Regions from separate parts of the Paenibacillus sp. FSL H7-0737 genome, predicted to be linked through region 1. Evidence: riboswitches for the same ligand, from Rfam matches in the RefSeq annotation. Region 1 holds a riboswitch; each other region holds the start of a gene.
The links. A riboswitch is a leader RNA that binds a small molecule or an ion and turns the genes downstream of it on or off. The one in region 1 is predicted to bind cyclic di-GMP.
Positions count from the first base shown of each region.

Region 2: it holds a riboswitch for cyclic di-GMP, as region 1 does, so the genes downstream of both, H70737_RS20730 (thiamine pyrophosphate-binding protein) here and H70737_RS03195 (transglutaminase-like domain-containing protein) in region 1, are expected to answer to the same signal.
Region 3: it holds a riboswitch for cyclic di-GMP, as region 1 does, so the genes downstream of both, H70737_RS30115 (choice-of-anchor A family protein) here and H70737_RS03195 (transglutaminase-like domain-containing protein) in region 1, are expected to answer to the same signal.

Region 1 is NZ_CP009279.1:710,275-715,770, forward strand. It holds gene H70737_RS03180 (glycosyltransferase family 2 protein) at 73-1,053, shown strand; gene H70737_RS03185 (GtrA family protein) at 1,043-1,447, shown strand; gene H70737_RS03190 (class D sortase) at 1,482-2,132, shown strand; cyclic di-GMP riboswitch class I at 2,257-2,337, shown strand; cyclic di-GMP riboswitch class I at 2,446-2,526, shown strand; gene H70737_RS03195 (transglutaminase-like domain-containing protein) at 2,540-3,349, shown strand; rRNA gene H70737_RS03200 (16S ribosomal RNA) at 3,721-5,278, shown strand.
Region 2 is NZ_CP009279.1:4,715,284-4,720,779, forward strand. It holds gene H70737_RS20720 (helix-turn-helix transcriptional regulator) at 1-108, shown strand, start outside; gene H70737_RS20725 (methyl-accepting chemotaxis protein) at 231-1,481, shown strand; cyclic di-GMP riboswitch class I at 1,672-1,767, shown strand; gene H70737_RS20730 (thiamine pyrophosphate-binding protein) at 1,886-3,529, shown strand; gene H70737_RS20735 (carboxymuconolactone decarboxylase family protein) at 3,540-3,908, shown strand; gene H70737_RS20740 (hypothetical protein) at 3,948-4,298, shown strand; gene H70737_RS20745 (3-oxoacyl-[acyl-carrier-protein] synthase III C-terminal domain-containing protein) at 4,350-5,342, shown strand; gene H70737_RS20750 (helix-hairpin-helix domain-containing protein) at 5,413-5,496, opposite strand, start outside.
Region 3 is NZ_CP009279.1:538,010-543,505, forward strand. It holds gene H70737_RS30945 (hypothetical protein) at 104-259, shown strand; gene H70737_RS30950 (sporulation protein YjcZ) at 290-391, shown strand; gene H70737_RS02385 (NAD(P)H-dependent oxidoreductase) at 866-1,408, shown strand; gene H70737_RS02390 (winged helix-turn-helix transcriptional regulator) at 1,473-1,847, opposite strand; gene H70737_RS02395 (YhjD family protein) at 2,292-2,684, opposite strand; cyclic di-GMP riboswitch class I at 3,176-3,266, shown strand; gene H70737_RS30115 (choice-of-anchor A family protein) at 3,377-5,496, shown strand, end outside.

The DNA of each region.
Region 1 (5,496 bases):
GTTTATGCTTACAGCGTTATTATGAAGTACAGAAAGATGTAACGCTCCATAAAGCTTTTAGGAGGAATAAAGGTGAAAGCCAGATATAGTGTAATTGTACCCATGTTCAATGAGGAGCAAGTAATTAGCGTTACTTATGAACGTTTGAAAAAAGTAATGGACGAATGCGGCGATACTTATGAGCTAGTCTTCGTAAATGACGGAAGTCGTGATCGTTCGGCCCAGATGATTCGGGAGATCAGTGATCGGGATGAATGCGTCAAGCTAATTGACTTCTCGCGTAATTTCGGACATCAGGTAGCGATTACAGCTGGCATGGACTATGCCGAAGGTCAAGCGGTTGTTGTTATTGACGCTGACCTTCAAGATCCACCGGAGGTCATTTTGCAAATGATCGAGAAGTGGAAAGAGGGTTATGACGTTGTGTATGCGAAGCGGCTGAAGCGCCGTGGAGAAACGATGTTCAAAAAGGTAACGGCCAAGATCTTTTATCGATTGCTCAGCAGCATGACAAGTGTAGACATTCCCACGGACACAGGTGATTTTCGTCTTATTGATCGTAAGGTATGTGATGTCTTGCGAGGTCTCAAGGAAAAAAACCGGTATGTCAGAGGTTTAGTGAGCTGGGTCGGCTTCAAGCAGACGATGGTGGAATATGAGCGAGAAGAACGATTTGCAGGAGAAACTAAGTATCCTCTTAAGAAAATGATTCGTTTTGCGCTGGATGGGATCACTTCCTTTTCGCATAAGCCACTTAAGATTGCTACGTATGTCGGATTCTTTCTTTCCTTCTCGAGCTTTCTCTATTTATTCTTCGTATTGTTTCAAAGAATCTTTTTCACCTCATGGACGGTTCCAGGTTGGGCTTCCATTGTAGGGGTCAATTTGCTCTTTAACGGTATCGTTCTGATGCTGTTAGGTGTAATCGGTGAGTATATTGGACGGATTTATGACGAGTCTAAGGATAGACCGTTGTATATTGTCAGTGAGACCATAGGATATCGTAACGAAGAAGAAGTGGATCGCCGGAAGGATTACAAAGATGTCAGATAAGAACTTTCGGACTGCTTTCATACAGTTTCTCAAATTTAATGCTGTAGGTCTGGTAAATACCCTCATTGATTTCGTAATCTTTACATTACTGAACTCACTTGGGATGGTATATGCGTTGGCACAGGTGATTTCTTATAGTGCTGGGACAGCGAACAGCTTTATTTTGAATAAAAAAGTAACCTTCAAGGATCGTGACCGTGGCAATAAAGAGGGTTTTGATAAGACGCAGTTGCTGAAGTTTATCGTACTGAATCTGGTAGTACTCGGAATATCGCTGTTGCTAATGCATCTGTTGACTGACAAACTAGGCATTCAAGTGTTGATCTCTAAGGTATTAGTAACGTTTGTGACGGTGATTATTAACTTCTTCGGAAGTCGTAAATGGGTATTCTAAAGTTCAGTAGAACCAATCTACGGAGGTGAAAATCATGCGTAAATTCTCGTATGTGCTCATACTGGCGGGGATCCTTATCATGCTCTATCCAAAAGCTAACGAATGGTATAACGACTGGCAGCAGGATAAGCTATTAGAATCGGCTGAACTGAGCACCAGTGAAAGTACTCCACCACCTGATCTGAAGAGCAGATATGCCGAGGTCACTCAGCTACTAGCGGAGGAATCAGCTTTAGATGCACAAGCACAGCCGCAAGAAACAGAAAAGCCGGAACCGGAAATTGAAGTGGGTGGCAAAGTTATCGCATTAATTGAGATTGATAAGATCGATCTGAAGCTGCCTGTATTAGAAGGGGCTACTAAAGCGAATATGAAGCATGCCGCGGCCCATATGAAAGAAACAACTCCAATAGGAGAAATAGGGAACGCCGCAATAGCTGCACATAGAGCTAGAACTACGGGCAGATTGTTTAACAGATTGAATGAGGTTGTGATTGGGGATACGATTACGGTAAAGACTAGCGATCAGACTTATAATTACGAGGTTTATGATATTTCTGTTGTACTTCCTAGTGATGTGTCTGTTCTAGACGGGAATAACAAAGATAAAATTCTTACTCTAATTACGTGTGACCCACTAGTAGATCCTACACATCGTTTGATTGTTCATGCCAAACTTTCCTAATCGTTGACGAGAAATAACAAGAGAATTCAAATACAGAGAAATAACTATAAAATAATAGTAAATCTAGCAATTTTGTTCTTGTTTACGAGGATAAATATGGTAGTATAAGACTATAAAAGCTAAACACGATAAACGGCAAACCTATCGAAAGGTAGGGACGCAAAGCTAAAGGGCCTTCCCGTAAGGATGGCAGCCAGTTACCGAATGAAGAGGCTTTTTTTGTTTTTATAAAATATATAAGAATCTTAGATTCATATTTCTACTTGGACTGATTCTGTTAATTTGTCTAGTGAAATTAGAACAGATAGAGCTTATACGATAACGGCAAACCTATCGAAAGGTAGGGACGCAAAGCTAAAGGGCCTTCCCGAAAGGATGGCAGCCAGCTACCGAAAGGGGTTTTATCCGTGAAAAAGGTTTATTTTATGATGGTGGCGCTGTTCGTACTGATTACTGCGGTTCCGGTAAGCACAGCTCAAGCCGCAAGTGTAGATGCAAGCTGGTTGATTACATCGAAAGTGGCTCAAGGTGTTATTGGAATTAACTATGATATTCCGAAAGATAAAAGAATCAAACTCATGATCACTAAAGACAACAGCAGCTATACATATAACTTATATGCTTCTGGACAAGCTGAGGACTTCCCTTTACAACAAGGTAATGGTACTTATAAGGTTTCTGTTCTTGAGAACACAACCGGCAATAAATACAAAGCGTTATATTCCGAAGTAGTAGACGTAACCATGAGTGACTCGAATTCCGTATATTTGGGCTCCGTACAGAATGTGAAATGGAGTTCTTCTGATAAAGCGATCCTTAAGGCCAAAGAGCTTACAAAAGGCAAAACAACAGATGAAGAGAAAGTTAAGGCAATCTATAACTATGTAGTTGCTAATGTACAATACGATTATTCTCTTGCTAATAACGTAACAACAGATTACATTCCGAACATTAACAACACTTTGAATACTAAAAAAGGAATCTGCTATGACTATGCTTCTCTTTTTGCCGCAATGCTGCGTAGTGTAGATGTGCCTGCTAAATTGGTGATGGGGAATACTAGCTACGTTACGCAATACCATGCATGGAATGAAGTGTTGATGGATGGGAAATGGGTTACTATTGATACAACGGTAGATGCATCGTCAGCGAAGAGTAAGAAGAATACGGATTTTATTAAGGCTTCAAGTAAGTATACTGCAGCAAAATACTATTAATTTGCATCGCTAGATTCATAACTCTATTAAATAAACAACCAGCTTAATTATTAAGCTAGTTGTTTATTTTTCTATTAGGGGTTGCTTTTCTATGAATAGATAGGTTATTATAGTTAAGCGTTGTTAGACAGCGTACAGGCAATATTTGAGAGAGTTATATAAACGGCTTTCGAAAAATAAAGCTTGCATTACTGAGAACAACATGATATATTATAAGAGTTGCTGCTGAGACATTAAACGGCGCCAACGAGAACTTGATCTTTGAAAACTGAACAACGAGTGAGTAGGAAATCACGAAAGTGAAATCCAAAATTAGAGAATTAATTTTCTCGTCAGATGTTTCAAAATGAGCATATCGCTCTTTTCAATACTAATTGGAGAGTTTGATCCTGGCTCAGGACGAACGCTGGCGGCGTGCCTAATACATGCAAGTCGAGCGGAGTTATTTTGAAAGCTTGCTTTCAAAATAACTTAGCGGCGGACGGGTGAGTAACACGTAGGCAACCTGCCCCTTAGACTGGGATAACTACCGGAAACGGTAGCTAATACCGGATAATTTCTTTTTTCTCCTGAAGAAAGAATGAAAGACGGAGCAATCTGTCACTGAGGGATGGGCCTGCGGCGCATTAGCTAGTTGGTGGGGTAACGGCCCACCAAGGCGACGATGCGTAGCCGACCTGAGAGGGTGAACGGCCACACTGGGACTGAGACACGGCCCAGACTCCTACGGGAGGCAGCAGTAGGGAATCTTCCGCAATGGACGAAAGTCTGACGGAGCAACGCCGCGTGAGTGATGAAGGTTTTCGGATCGTAAAGCTCTGTTGCCAGGGAAGAACGTCCGGTAGAGTAACTGCTATCGGAGTGACGGTACCTGAGAAGAAAGCCCCGGCTAACTACGTGCCAGCAGCCGCGGTAATACGTAGGGGGCAAGCGTTGTCCGGAATTATTGGGCGTAAAGCGCGCGCAGGCGGTCATTTAAGTCTGGTGTTTAAACCTTGGGCTCAACCTGAGGTCGCACTGGAAACTGGGTGACTTGAGTACAGAAGAGGAAAGTGGAATTCCACGTGTAGCGGTGAAATGCGTAGATATGTGGAGGAACACCAGTGGCGAAGGCGACTTTCTGGGCTGTAACTGACGCTGAGGCGCGAAAGCGTGGGGAGCAAACAGGATTAGATACCCTGGTAGTCCACGCCGTAAACGATGAGTGCTAGGTGTTAGGGGTTTCGATACCCTTGGTGCCGAAGTTAACACAGTAAGCACTCCGCCTGGGGAGTACGGTCGCAAGACTGAAACTCAAAGGAATTGACGGGGACCCGCACAAGCAGTGGAGTATGTGGTTTAATTCGAAGCAACGCGAAGAACCTTACCAGGTCTTGACATCCCTCTGAATCCACTAGAGATAGTGGCGGCCTTCGGGACAGAGGAGACAGGTGGTGCATGGTTGTCGTCAGCTCGTGTCGTGAGATGTTGGGTTAAGTCCCGCAACGAGCGCAACCCTTAACTTTAGTTGCCAGCAAGTAATGTTGGGCACTCTAGAGTGACTGCCGGTGACAAACCGGAGGAAGGTGGGGATGACGTCAAATCATCATGCCCCTTATGACCTGGGCTACACACGTACTACAATGGCCGGTACAACGGGAAGCGAAACCGCGAGGTGAAGCCAATCCCATCAAAGCCGGTCTCAGTTCGGATTGCAGGCTGCAACTCGCCTGCATGAAGTCGGAATTGCTAGTAATCGCGGATCAGCATGCCGCGGTGAATACGTTCCCGGGTCTTGTACACACCGCCCGTCACACCACGAGAGTTTACAACACCCGAAGTCGGTGGGGTAACCCGCAAGGGAGCCAGCCGCCGAAGGTGGGGTAGATGATTGGGGTGAAGTCGTAACAAGGTAGCCGTATCGGAAGGTGCGGCTGGATCACCTCCTTTCTATGGAGAATCGTCTTCTGCAATGAAGACATTCAAATCGGAAGTTAAACTTCCACAACTCAGGTTTAGGCCTGTTACTCACTCGTTGCTCAGTTTTGAGAGTTTAAGCTCTCAAGTAAGACTTGATCCTTGAAAACTGGATACCGAAACGAATTTGCGTTTTAGAACATCTTTTAGCAACTTGTGCAAACAAGTAAATGTTATTAGTGAGATGATTC
Region 2 (5,496 bases), 2.8 Mb from region 1:
ATAATCCTTTCTTTTAGTCCCTCGGTTATTGTACTTTCACCGCAAGAACTTTTAGAGATGGTAAAGTCTGCTATCGCAAAAATTTCCGCTATTTATGAGGATTTTTGACACGAAATCTAAAGAACTACTCCGAAAAGAAGATTTATGTCAGTTCTTACTATAGACCAATCACCTTTAAATCCCATATAATAACACCAATACATAATATTAATAAGGAGGACATTATACCAATGAACTGGATGCATAAACTTCCGTTAAAACAAAGAATTGTTGCCGGATGTTACCTCGTTGCCGCACTATTTGCCATTCCTGTTTTAGTTACTTTTATGATCTTAGGCAACATTATTTTGGGTATTGTTCTAATCGTTGTTCTTGCTGCTCTAACTTTCCCAGTGGCCCGCTTTATCGAGAGAACGCTTACATCTTCTTTTGATGACATCGCGAATGTATCTCATAGTATTTCAAAAGGGGATTTTACTAGTAGAGCCGACGAGAACGGGTCTATGGGGGACGTAAGTCGTTCCTTTAATACTATGATTGACAAGCTCAAGAAGATTTTGACAGAAGCATCACAAATCACTCGTCAAGTTATGGATGCAAGCCGTGGAATCGAAGATAAGAATCAGAATTTGAAAATTGTCATGGCACAGGTAGCCTCTTCGTCTAACGAGCTAGCTCTTGGTGCAAATGAAATATCTACGGATATCGCTGAAATGACAGAATCCATTAAAGATATTGAGAATAAAGTATCCAATTATACGAACTCAACGAAAGAAATGAACAGACGTTCAATACATACATTAGAACTAGTTGAACAAGGACGGCAGTCCGTTGATACTCAAGCTGAAGGCATGCGCAAAAACATCCAGGCTACTCAAAAAGTAGCTGATACAATCGAAGCCCTGTCTCATAATGCTCGCGGAATTACGATGATTACAAAAACCATCACAGAGATCGCTGAGCAGACCAACCTCTTATCGCTGAATGCCTCCATCGAAGCAGCACGCGCCGGAGAGCATGGTCGAGGTTTTGCTGTAGTCGCACAGGAGGTTCGTAAACTTGCCGAGGAATCAACAGCTTCAACGAAGGAAGTCTTTGGCTTAGTTCGGAGCATCGAAACTGATATCAAACAAGCGATTGACAATATCGCTATCAACGAAGAAGTCGTACAGGTACAGAATGAGATGATCACTCAATCTGCTCATATCTTTGCTCAAATTGTGCAAAGTGTGCAGTATATTACCGAGCAAATCTCTTCCTTCTCTGCTGAAAGTGATCTGATGTTGGAAAGTGCCTTGAAAATTTCAAGTGCAATAGAGAATATCTCTGCAATCACACAGCAAACCGCTGCCGGCACCGAGGAAGTATCCGCGGCTATGAATGAACAAATTAATGCCCTGCAGTCCGTCGCTGAAGAAACTGAGAAAATGACACAGGCTGTGTTTAATCTACAGAAGACTATCCATATTTTCAAGTTTTAAGTCACTTGCAAATCATATAAACAAGTCCAAAAACTCCTCCTAAGTTTTGACTTAGGGGGAGTTTTTTTATATCTATTATTTCATAGGTTGGACAAGACTTTCGTCAAAATTCGAGTTAATTTGCGAAAATATATTGACAAAGGTACTCTAGGAATATATTGTAAAGGAAAATTCTTCTTATAAATTTTAAAATTAATATTGGCAAAATCTTCGAAAGAGGATGACGCAAAACCATGGATCTACAGCCTCATTATTAATCAGAGGCCATGACTGCCAGGTTGCAGAAAACCAAGACGACTGAACAATTGTTCAGTCTCTATGGCGATTTATGCCACCAACCTGTGCCCTAATTCAGAGCACAGGTTTTCTAATGTTTGATTTTAAAATAACAATCAACTTGTGAGGTGTATTTTTTGAAGACAGTCGCAGATTACATGTCGGAAGCACTACGGAACCTAGGAGTTACCCATTCCTTTGGTATTATTGGGAAATCCATTTGTCCTATTGTTCTTAAAATGGTAGATTACGGTATTGAATTTATTCCTGGGAGACATGAGTCCAGTTCCGGCTTCGAAGCAGCCGGGTATGCGCTTAAAACTGGAAAACTAGGTGTAGCTTTTGGTACTTCAGGTCCTGGTGGAACAAACCTATTAACTGCAGCAGCACATGCTAAGGCTAACAACCTACCTGTCCTATTTATTACTGGCCATCAATCTATTAAAGAGCTTGGAATTCCCCAATGTCAGGACTCTACTTCTTTTCTAGCTGATTTAGCTGATATGTTTAGACCTGCCACCTTATATAGCAAGCTTATTGAACGTGGAGATCACTTTAACACAATCTTTAATCATGCCATATCCATTGCTTTGAGCGGTAATCGTGGTCCAGTTCACCTTTGTATTCCCTTTGATGTACAAACGGAATTGCTAGAGGAATGTAATATTGTAATCCCTGAACGCGAATCACTGGTTAGCCATGCTAATATCGACCGTGTACTTGATGCTATAAATAACTCTAAGAATCCAATAATTATCGCGGGTAAAGGCGTTAACCGCTCAGGAGCACATAGTGAGCTAATTCAATTAGCGGAAACATTTAATATTCCTGTAGTTACATCTCCAGGTGGTAAAGGGGCTATAGCTTGGGATCATCCACTCTATCACGGTCCAATTGGAGTAGGCGGTTGTACCCATGGGGATGACTTGCTGAATCAAAGTGATCTATTTATCGTTCTCGGGTCACGTTTAAGTGATATGACTATTTGTAATCTTAAAAGGGAAAATCATCCTGCAACATTAATTCAGTTTGATAGCGATCCGACTTTTGTCGGAAAAATATTGTTCTCTAAAACGATTCCAGTGACTGGAGATCTACGGGACAATCTAGTTTACTATCTCAATAATATTGACACGAACAACATCACAAAACGCGAAGCACCGACAAATTCCGATTATACCGAAGAGCCTCCGATTTTACCAAACCTTTCACTTGCATCGGTCTTGAGTACGATGAGTGATTTGATTCCTTATAACAGCACAGTCTTTGTTGATGATGGAAGTCACGGTTTCCATGCTGCGAAATGGTACAAGGTTAAGAAACCGGGCAGTTTTGTTTTCGATGCTTACTTTGCTTGTATGGGTAATTCCATCGGAATGGCGATTGGTGCAAAGGTTGCTGCTCCAGAAGAAACGATCTTCTGCATTACAGGAGATGGCTGCTTTATGATGCTAGGCGCAGAGATTAACGCTGCTGTCTGCAAGGATATTCCTGTCATATTCATTGTTGTGAATAATAAACAGCTAGATATGGCTCTAAAAGGTATGGAAAAAACTACAGGACGTATTGACGGAACTATCTACGAAGTCCCTATGGATGCTGTGAAATTCGCAGAATCACTAGGCGCTAAGGGTTACAAATGTGAGACAGCGGAGGAGTTCGAAACAGCCATCAAGGACGCTGTTGCCATCAACCGTGTTGCCGTCATTGAACTGCTAACAGACCGTGATGAGGTCCCTCCGACTGCTCACCGTACTTTGAACCTAAATTAGGAGGTCACTTATGAAAGACAATGTAAACAGTGGTCTGAACCACTTCACGAATCTCTCTGGAGACTACGGAGCTAAAGCACTGGCTCCGATTAAAGAACATTTCCCCGATTTGGCTGAATTTATTATGGGGAATGCCTACGGCGATATTTTTCAACGCAACACAATCGAAGCTGACTGGAAGGAAATCGCAGTTATCTCTGCCCTGATTTCGATGGGTCAGTTTGATCAATTGGGTGTTCATTATGTCATGGCTCTTCGTGTGGGAGTTACTGTAGAACAACTCAAAGGTATTCTATTACACTTAGTACCCGCTATAGGGGCACCTAGAATCATCACCGCTTTTAATATTCTTCTCGAAACGATTGAAGAAATAAAGTAACTATTTTCAGTAAATTAAAATATCGGGAGAGATGTTAACGTGGGACAGTTTATTTTAAAGACAGACACTACTAAAAAAGTGATCAATATTGAGCTGGAAGGAACATTTTCTGAAGAAGATGGTCTGAAATCTATCCAAGCTTATCAACAAACTATTAATCCTATCACTCCAGCAGACTATGAATTACAAATCGACTGCAGAAAGCTAAACGTAACTGCACCTGATGTTGTACCTCTTTTGGAAGGTTGCTTCGTAATGTTTAAGAATGATGGATTTGTAAAAGTAAATCTAACCCTTGAGAATAACCCAATTCTTAAAATGCAGCTTGCTCGTCTGGGTCGTAAAGCAGGACTAGATAACATCGAGATCATTTCCACCGTTACAGCTTAATTCTTCTTATAACTAAAAAAACTATAGAGTTTTTCAGGAGGATTCATTCATATGACCGGAATTCGTATTCAAGACATTGATATCTATCATCCTAGTAATAAAGTTGGTAACGACTTTTTTATTAAGCATTTTGACGAAAAGGGTATTGATATCCGAGGTCTACTGACCACTTTAGGTCGTGATACGCGCTATAGCATTAAGAATGAGGAAGAAAATTCTCTTACGATGGCTTTTGAGGCTGCCAGTAATGTGTTGGATAAAAATGGTCTCACTGGCGCTGATATCGATCTTATTGCCTATGCAAGTCAAACTCCTGAATATATCTTTCCTACTAACTCTTTAATGATTCACCGTTTAATTAACGGCGCATCCCATACAATTTGTATAGATAGCAACGCTAACTGTGCAGGTATGACTGCTTCCGTAGAACAGGTGAGCCGTCAAATGCAAGCCAATCCTAGAATTAAACGTGCTTTGGTCATCGGATCCGATTATGTAGCACCTCATGCAGATAAGAATGATCCAGTCTATTATGCTAACTTCGGTGATGCAGCTGCGGCAGTCCTTCTTGTGCGCGATGATAATGCGGTAGGCTTCATTGATTCTGTCTATCAAACAGACACATGCGTTTATGGCAACTCCATGTTCCCGGCTGAAGGCTTGGCTAATCTGGGTAGAAAAGGCGTAGCGGCTGGAGAATTCAATGTGAAGTTCATTCCATTTGATGATTCCATTTGCGTAGATGCTGCTTCTGAATCGATTCGCACGCTTCTATCAGATAACAACATAGCGCCTGAATCTATTAAAGCGGCCTGTTTCTCACAGCTTTCACTGCCTAATATCGTTGGTGTTTGTGAAAAAGTGGGTATTGATCGTGAGGTTGCGGTTTACATAGGTGATGAATTCGGGTACACCTCAACCAGTAGCCCGTTTATCGCTCTACACAAAGCTATTACTACAGGAAAGATCGAACGCGGAGATAAAGTTCTGTTCTGGACAGTGGGCGCTGGATGGCAAAACGTTGCATTTGTTATTGAATATTAAGCGTTACAACCTAAAAAGCGGCAGGCCAAGGATTATCCTTAGCTTGCCGCTTTTTAGGTTGATCTGTTCTTTAGGACTCGCTGGCAAAGGATAACCCCTTTACAGTGAGCGCACGCCGTAGTACATCAATCCCTTTTGGTCCCATCCCATGGAG
Region 3 (5,496 bases), 170 kb from region 1:
ATCCCGCAACAGGCCTACTATTTTCGTTTCTTTTTTACCCAAGCACCGATACAAATCCCGCATATCTTAGTTTTGTATCCAATTAAAAAGGAGGAATTGACAAATGGGCGAAGTACGTGGAGAACGTTGTTGCGGCGTTGGTGAACGTGAACGTGAACGTGAACCTGAACGTTTTGTTGGTGGAGCCTTTACATCCACAGGGGCAATCTTAGTGCTCTTTATCCTGCTGGTCATCATTACAAAAGCTTGTATATTTTAAATTGTATTCAATTACAAAGGAGGAGTTAAAATGGGCGAATTCGCAGGAGGATATGGTGGCTTTACTTCTACCGCCGCAATTCTGGTTCTGTTTATCTTGTTGGTAATCATCTCTAAGACTTTGTTTATTTAAGTTTCAAACCTCCCAATATAGCTGCACCTTATTAAATCCGCCAGTACTCATGCTGGTGGATTTTTTTCATACATAATCAAAAACGCACCCTGTCAACCTTAAGTGGTAGGCGAGTATCCCAAATGGATTATGTTGAAATTATGCGGAAGTACCGTACCCTTCCAGTAATGGTGGGGTATTTCTTTGCGTTCAGGCAAATTTTTTTATCAGTGATATAGAGTTCATACACATAACGTTACATCCGTCTAACCTTTACTCAAGTAAAATGGCGGAATGACCCAGTCTCTCTTGTGTGATATTTGGGTGTACACCGAAGACGAGATTCGCCCCGAAGACTATACATCAATCACGTGCAGGCAGGTTGCAGTGCTTACCTTTAGGTAAGTACGTGAACTAAAAGTGCATACTTACGCGATGTCATGGTGGGAGGTATACTCAAGTCCTAAATCTGATTCAAACATGGAGGATACACCAATGAAAACACTTATTGTCGTCACGCACCCAAACATCGAAACATCCGTCGTTAATAAACGCTGGATCGAAGAACTCCGTAAATATCCAGACAAATATACGGTGCACGAGCTGTACAAAGCCTATCCCGATGAAAAAATCAACGTGGAAAAGGAACAACAGCTGATTGAAGCGCATGATAAGCTCGTCTTACAATTCCCTGTCTACTGGTTTAGTAGTCCACCTCTGCTTAAAAAGTGGCTGGACGAAGTATTTACTTACGGATGGGCATATGGCTCGAAGAGTGATAAATTAAGAAATCGAAAAATCGCATTAGCTGTAACTGCCGGAGGAAGTGCAAAAGACTTTAGTGAAGAAGGTAAACTCGGCTACGGGCTTGACCGTATTTTATCTCCCTTTGACACGACTTTTTTGTATTGCAACGCTGATTATCGTTCCTTCTATGCCATTTATGGCACGGAATCTGAGACGGTAGGAAGTACGGATTACTTAAATAAATTGGATATCAGTTCGCAAGGCTATGTTGAATTTATCGAAAATATGTAATTAGATTTGAAGCAAAAAGCAGCATTTTCATTAATGGAAATGCTGCTTTTGTCATAAGTTGTCGTTAAATCGTAAAAGGTATGGTTATCTCTTGCGCGGCTGGAACGAAGTTTTTCTCTCCCCAAGTGCACATCATATCCAGCACCGGAATAAGCGATTGGCCCTTCTCGGTCAAGGAATACTCAACTTTAGGGGGAATCTGGGGGAATTCCTCGCGCCTGACGAGACAGTCGGCTTCCAGTTCTTTCAACATAACGCTTAATGTCTTAAAAGGTATTGTACCGATACCCCGTTGCAGTTCATTGAACCGCACGATCTTGTTTTCAGAGAGATAGTAGAGAATAGTCATTTTATATTTACCACTAATAATAGACAAGGTGTAGCCAAAGCTAGTGTCCTTCTGTTGAATGCCAGGCGGTATACAGATTTCATCACTCATGGGCTATTACCCTCCTTCAGAAAATATTCAACGAAAAGGCAAACGCCTGTTGTCGCTCCGTACTGAGGTCCCGACTTTATTATGTTTTACAACCTGCTATCAAGTCATCCTGTGAGAACGAATTCACTATATCATTTTGAAACAATTTGTTCAAAGCACTCGTGGCTAACTATCAATCGGTCGATTTTCTCTGTCGGCGAAGCGGGCCTCTTTGGTTGGAAATCAAAAGTGCCAAGCGGATAGCCTAAGCGACGAATTGAAGTTTTTAATGTAATTTTCATGTGAGCATCATCTTATTTTCAGGTTCAAGGTATATATTGAAGACACCAAACACCCCCCAGTGTTTTGTGGTATAAATCTCTCAGGTCTTGCCAACTCCCATGGTAAGGCCTATTTTTTTGTTCGCTAATTAAATGAGGGAGGGGGGGCAGCTTCTTCGCTACTTCACTTAATCTGATACTGCTCTTCATAGCTCTTAAAAGATGAAATATCCAGACCGAGATATCTGCGCATATGAATGGCAGCTTGGGCAGCGACGATGTCGTTTAACAGCAGCATTCGTTCATGGTATCCACGACATATAAATTTGGCTTCTATCCCCGTGTTAAGTCTGTTCTGCTCATAAACCTTGATTCCCCGTTTTCTCATCTCTGAACGAACATCTCTTAGATCTGTTGTAGCAACTGCTGCGGCTGTTTCAAGAACCTCCAGATAGGGGGTAGGTGTTCGTAAATGTGCAGATAGAATGGCGGAGTCCCGTTCGAAAGCTGATAAAATCATCGGAAGCAATAAATAAGATTTGACCAGCATGTTGTCCCTGCTTTCAGCTCTATTCATGAATCTCATCACCTCTAATGGGAACGTATATTCGTATTCTACCCCGATATTCCAAAAATAATCAATGGTATTTCTAAACAGCTAGTCCAATGTGATTGAATTCACAACTAAATTAGAAAGAATAAAATATATTAAAATTGTAATAATAAAAAATAATGCTTCAGACTTATATAAAGGGAGAATTAGGATGAAAGAGGAAGGAAGTCTCCACCGTGGAATGGTATTTGGTTTGATTCTAAGTATTTCATTATGGATATCGATATTAGGTTGGATAAAGTTACTTTAAAATTGAAGGAAAACCTTTGTGTGAAGCGCCTTTAGGCGCTTTTTTTGTGCTTGCTTACGCGTATGAATATCAAAAGGAATTGATTGACAATTGTGGGGATGGAGCGCTAAACTATTATTAGTTCAAAAGTATTAAAAGTCATAGACGATTATTTAATAGGATGCTTAAAATGCTAGTTCTAATCCGCAAGTCAATACATATATTATCATGATAATAGCAAACCGCCTGAAAGGGTGGGACGCAAAGTCCAGGAGTCTAAAGTGTCTTAAATGCGCTATGACCGTCCGACTGCCATGAGAAGGGAATTCCACTTCTTTTTTGGCGGTCTTTTTTGTTGTTAGGTCCTTTAGAGTTTCTGGTAATTATTCTGATTAAATATAAATCATAGTTTTAGGAGGTGTGCTTTTTGAAAAGAAGAATGAAACCGCTGCTTGCACTAGTATTAGCGGGGATTTTGACAGTAGGTAGTGGTCTTTCTGGAGGTCATTTGGTAAATGCGGCTGGGGAGGTGCTTCCCTATACTCCTACACCTGTGTTAGGTATTGCAGGGAATTTTAATACTTTTATTTTTGGGGATTTCAAACAATCTAATGATCAGGTTCATGGGCGCCTTGCGGCCAAAGGTAATATTACTTTGCAGAATTACGGCGTATCCAAGGATAATCCAGGTGGAGATGTTCTTATCGCTGGTAATGACATCAGTTTTACTAATGGGACTGTTCATGGAGCATCCGTTTATGGTGGTGTTTTTTCCAGCAACGGTGTAGATCTTAAAGAACCAGCGAGAAAAGGGACTCCTATTGATTTTGATGCTGAAGAGCAATTTCTTATTGGACGTTCTAATGAATTCTCTTCGCTTGCTACAATAGGAACTTTCAAAAAGGAATATGGGAAAATAACGATTGATGCTTCGGAACCATTTAACGTTCTTAATCTTAGTGCTGCCGATTTCGCTGGTGCTAATGGCTTACAGTTTAATATTGCAAATAGCGCCACAGTTATCATTAACGTTAGCGGAAGTTCAGTTAACATTCCAAGCTTTCAAATCTGGGGAGGTAGCCCTAACAAGGTATTATTTAATTTTTATGAAGCTAGCACTGTTGACATTGGAAGTTTAACAATAGAAGGAACTATCCTAGCTCCGCTTGCAAAAGTAACTTATAATTCCGGTGAACTGCATGGGACGCTGATTGCAAAGGGATTTGCTGGTGGAGTGCAGATGCATTGGTATCCATATGGAGGGGAAGAACCACCTCCGACACCAACGCCGACCGTGACGCCAACACCAACGCCGACCGTGACGCCAACACCGACGCCGACCGTGACGCCAACACCAACGCCAACCGTGACACCAACACCGACGCCGACCGTGACACCAACACCAACGCCAACGCCGACCGTGACGCCTACGCCGTGCGTGACACCGACACCGAAGCCAACACCAACGCCGAAGCCAACACACACACCAAAGCCAACACCGACACCGAAGCCGACACACACACCAAAGCCAACACACACACCAAAACCAACACCAACGCCGACCGTGACGCCAACACCAACGCCGACCGTGACGCCAACACCAACGCCGACCGTGACGCCAACACCAACGCCGACCGTGACGCCAACACCAACGCCGACCGTGACACCAACACCAACGCCGACCGTGACGCCAACACCAACGCCGACCGTGACGCCAACACCAACGCCGACCGTGACACCAACACCAACGCCGACCGTGACGCCAACACCAACGCCGACCGTGACGCCAACACCAACGCCGACCGTGACGCCAACACCAACGCCGACCGTGACGCCAACACCAACGCCGACCGTGACGCCAACACCAACGCCGACCGTGACGCCAACACCAACGCCGACCGTGACACCAACACCAACGCCGACCGTGACACCAACACCAACGCCGATCGTGACGCCAACACCAACGCCGACCGTGACGCCAACACCAACGCCGACCGTGACGCCAACACCAACGCCGACCGTGACGCCAACACCAACGCCGACCGTGACACCAACGCCAACACCGTCGCCGGAAGTAACGCCAACACCGACACCGTCGTCGGAAGTGACGCCAACACCGACACCGTCGTCGGAAGTGACGCCAACACCGACATCGTCGTCGGAAGTAACACCAACACCGACACCGTCGTCAGAAGTAACGCCAACACCGACGCCGTCGTCAGAAGTAACGCCAACACCGACGCCAACGCCGGAGCCTCCGGTGTTCCCGACACCAACACCATCATTTGTAATTGGCACTATCATTGTTAATGATGATCCTGTGCCGCTGGGCCCTGTAGCTTCGTCGACTCCAGCACTTGTACCAACACCAACACCGTCGAGCAACACAGAGGTACTTGTTGATGATGAGGAGATTCCATTAGGACCAGTATTGACAGTAACACCAACGCCGTCACCAGAGGATATTGCTGTAGTGGATGATACAATCCCGCTAGGTAATCCACCTGTGGATGAACTTCCAAAAACGGGAGAATCAAGTTCAGTCCC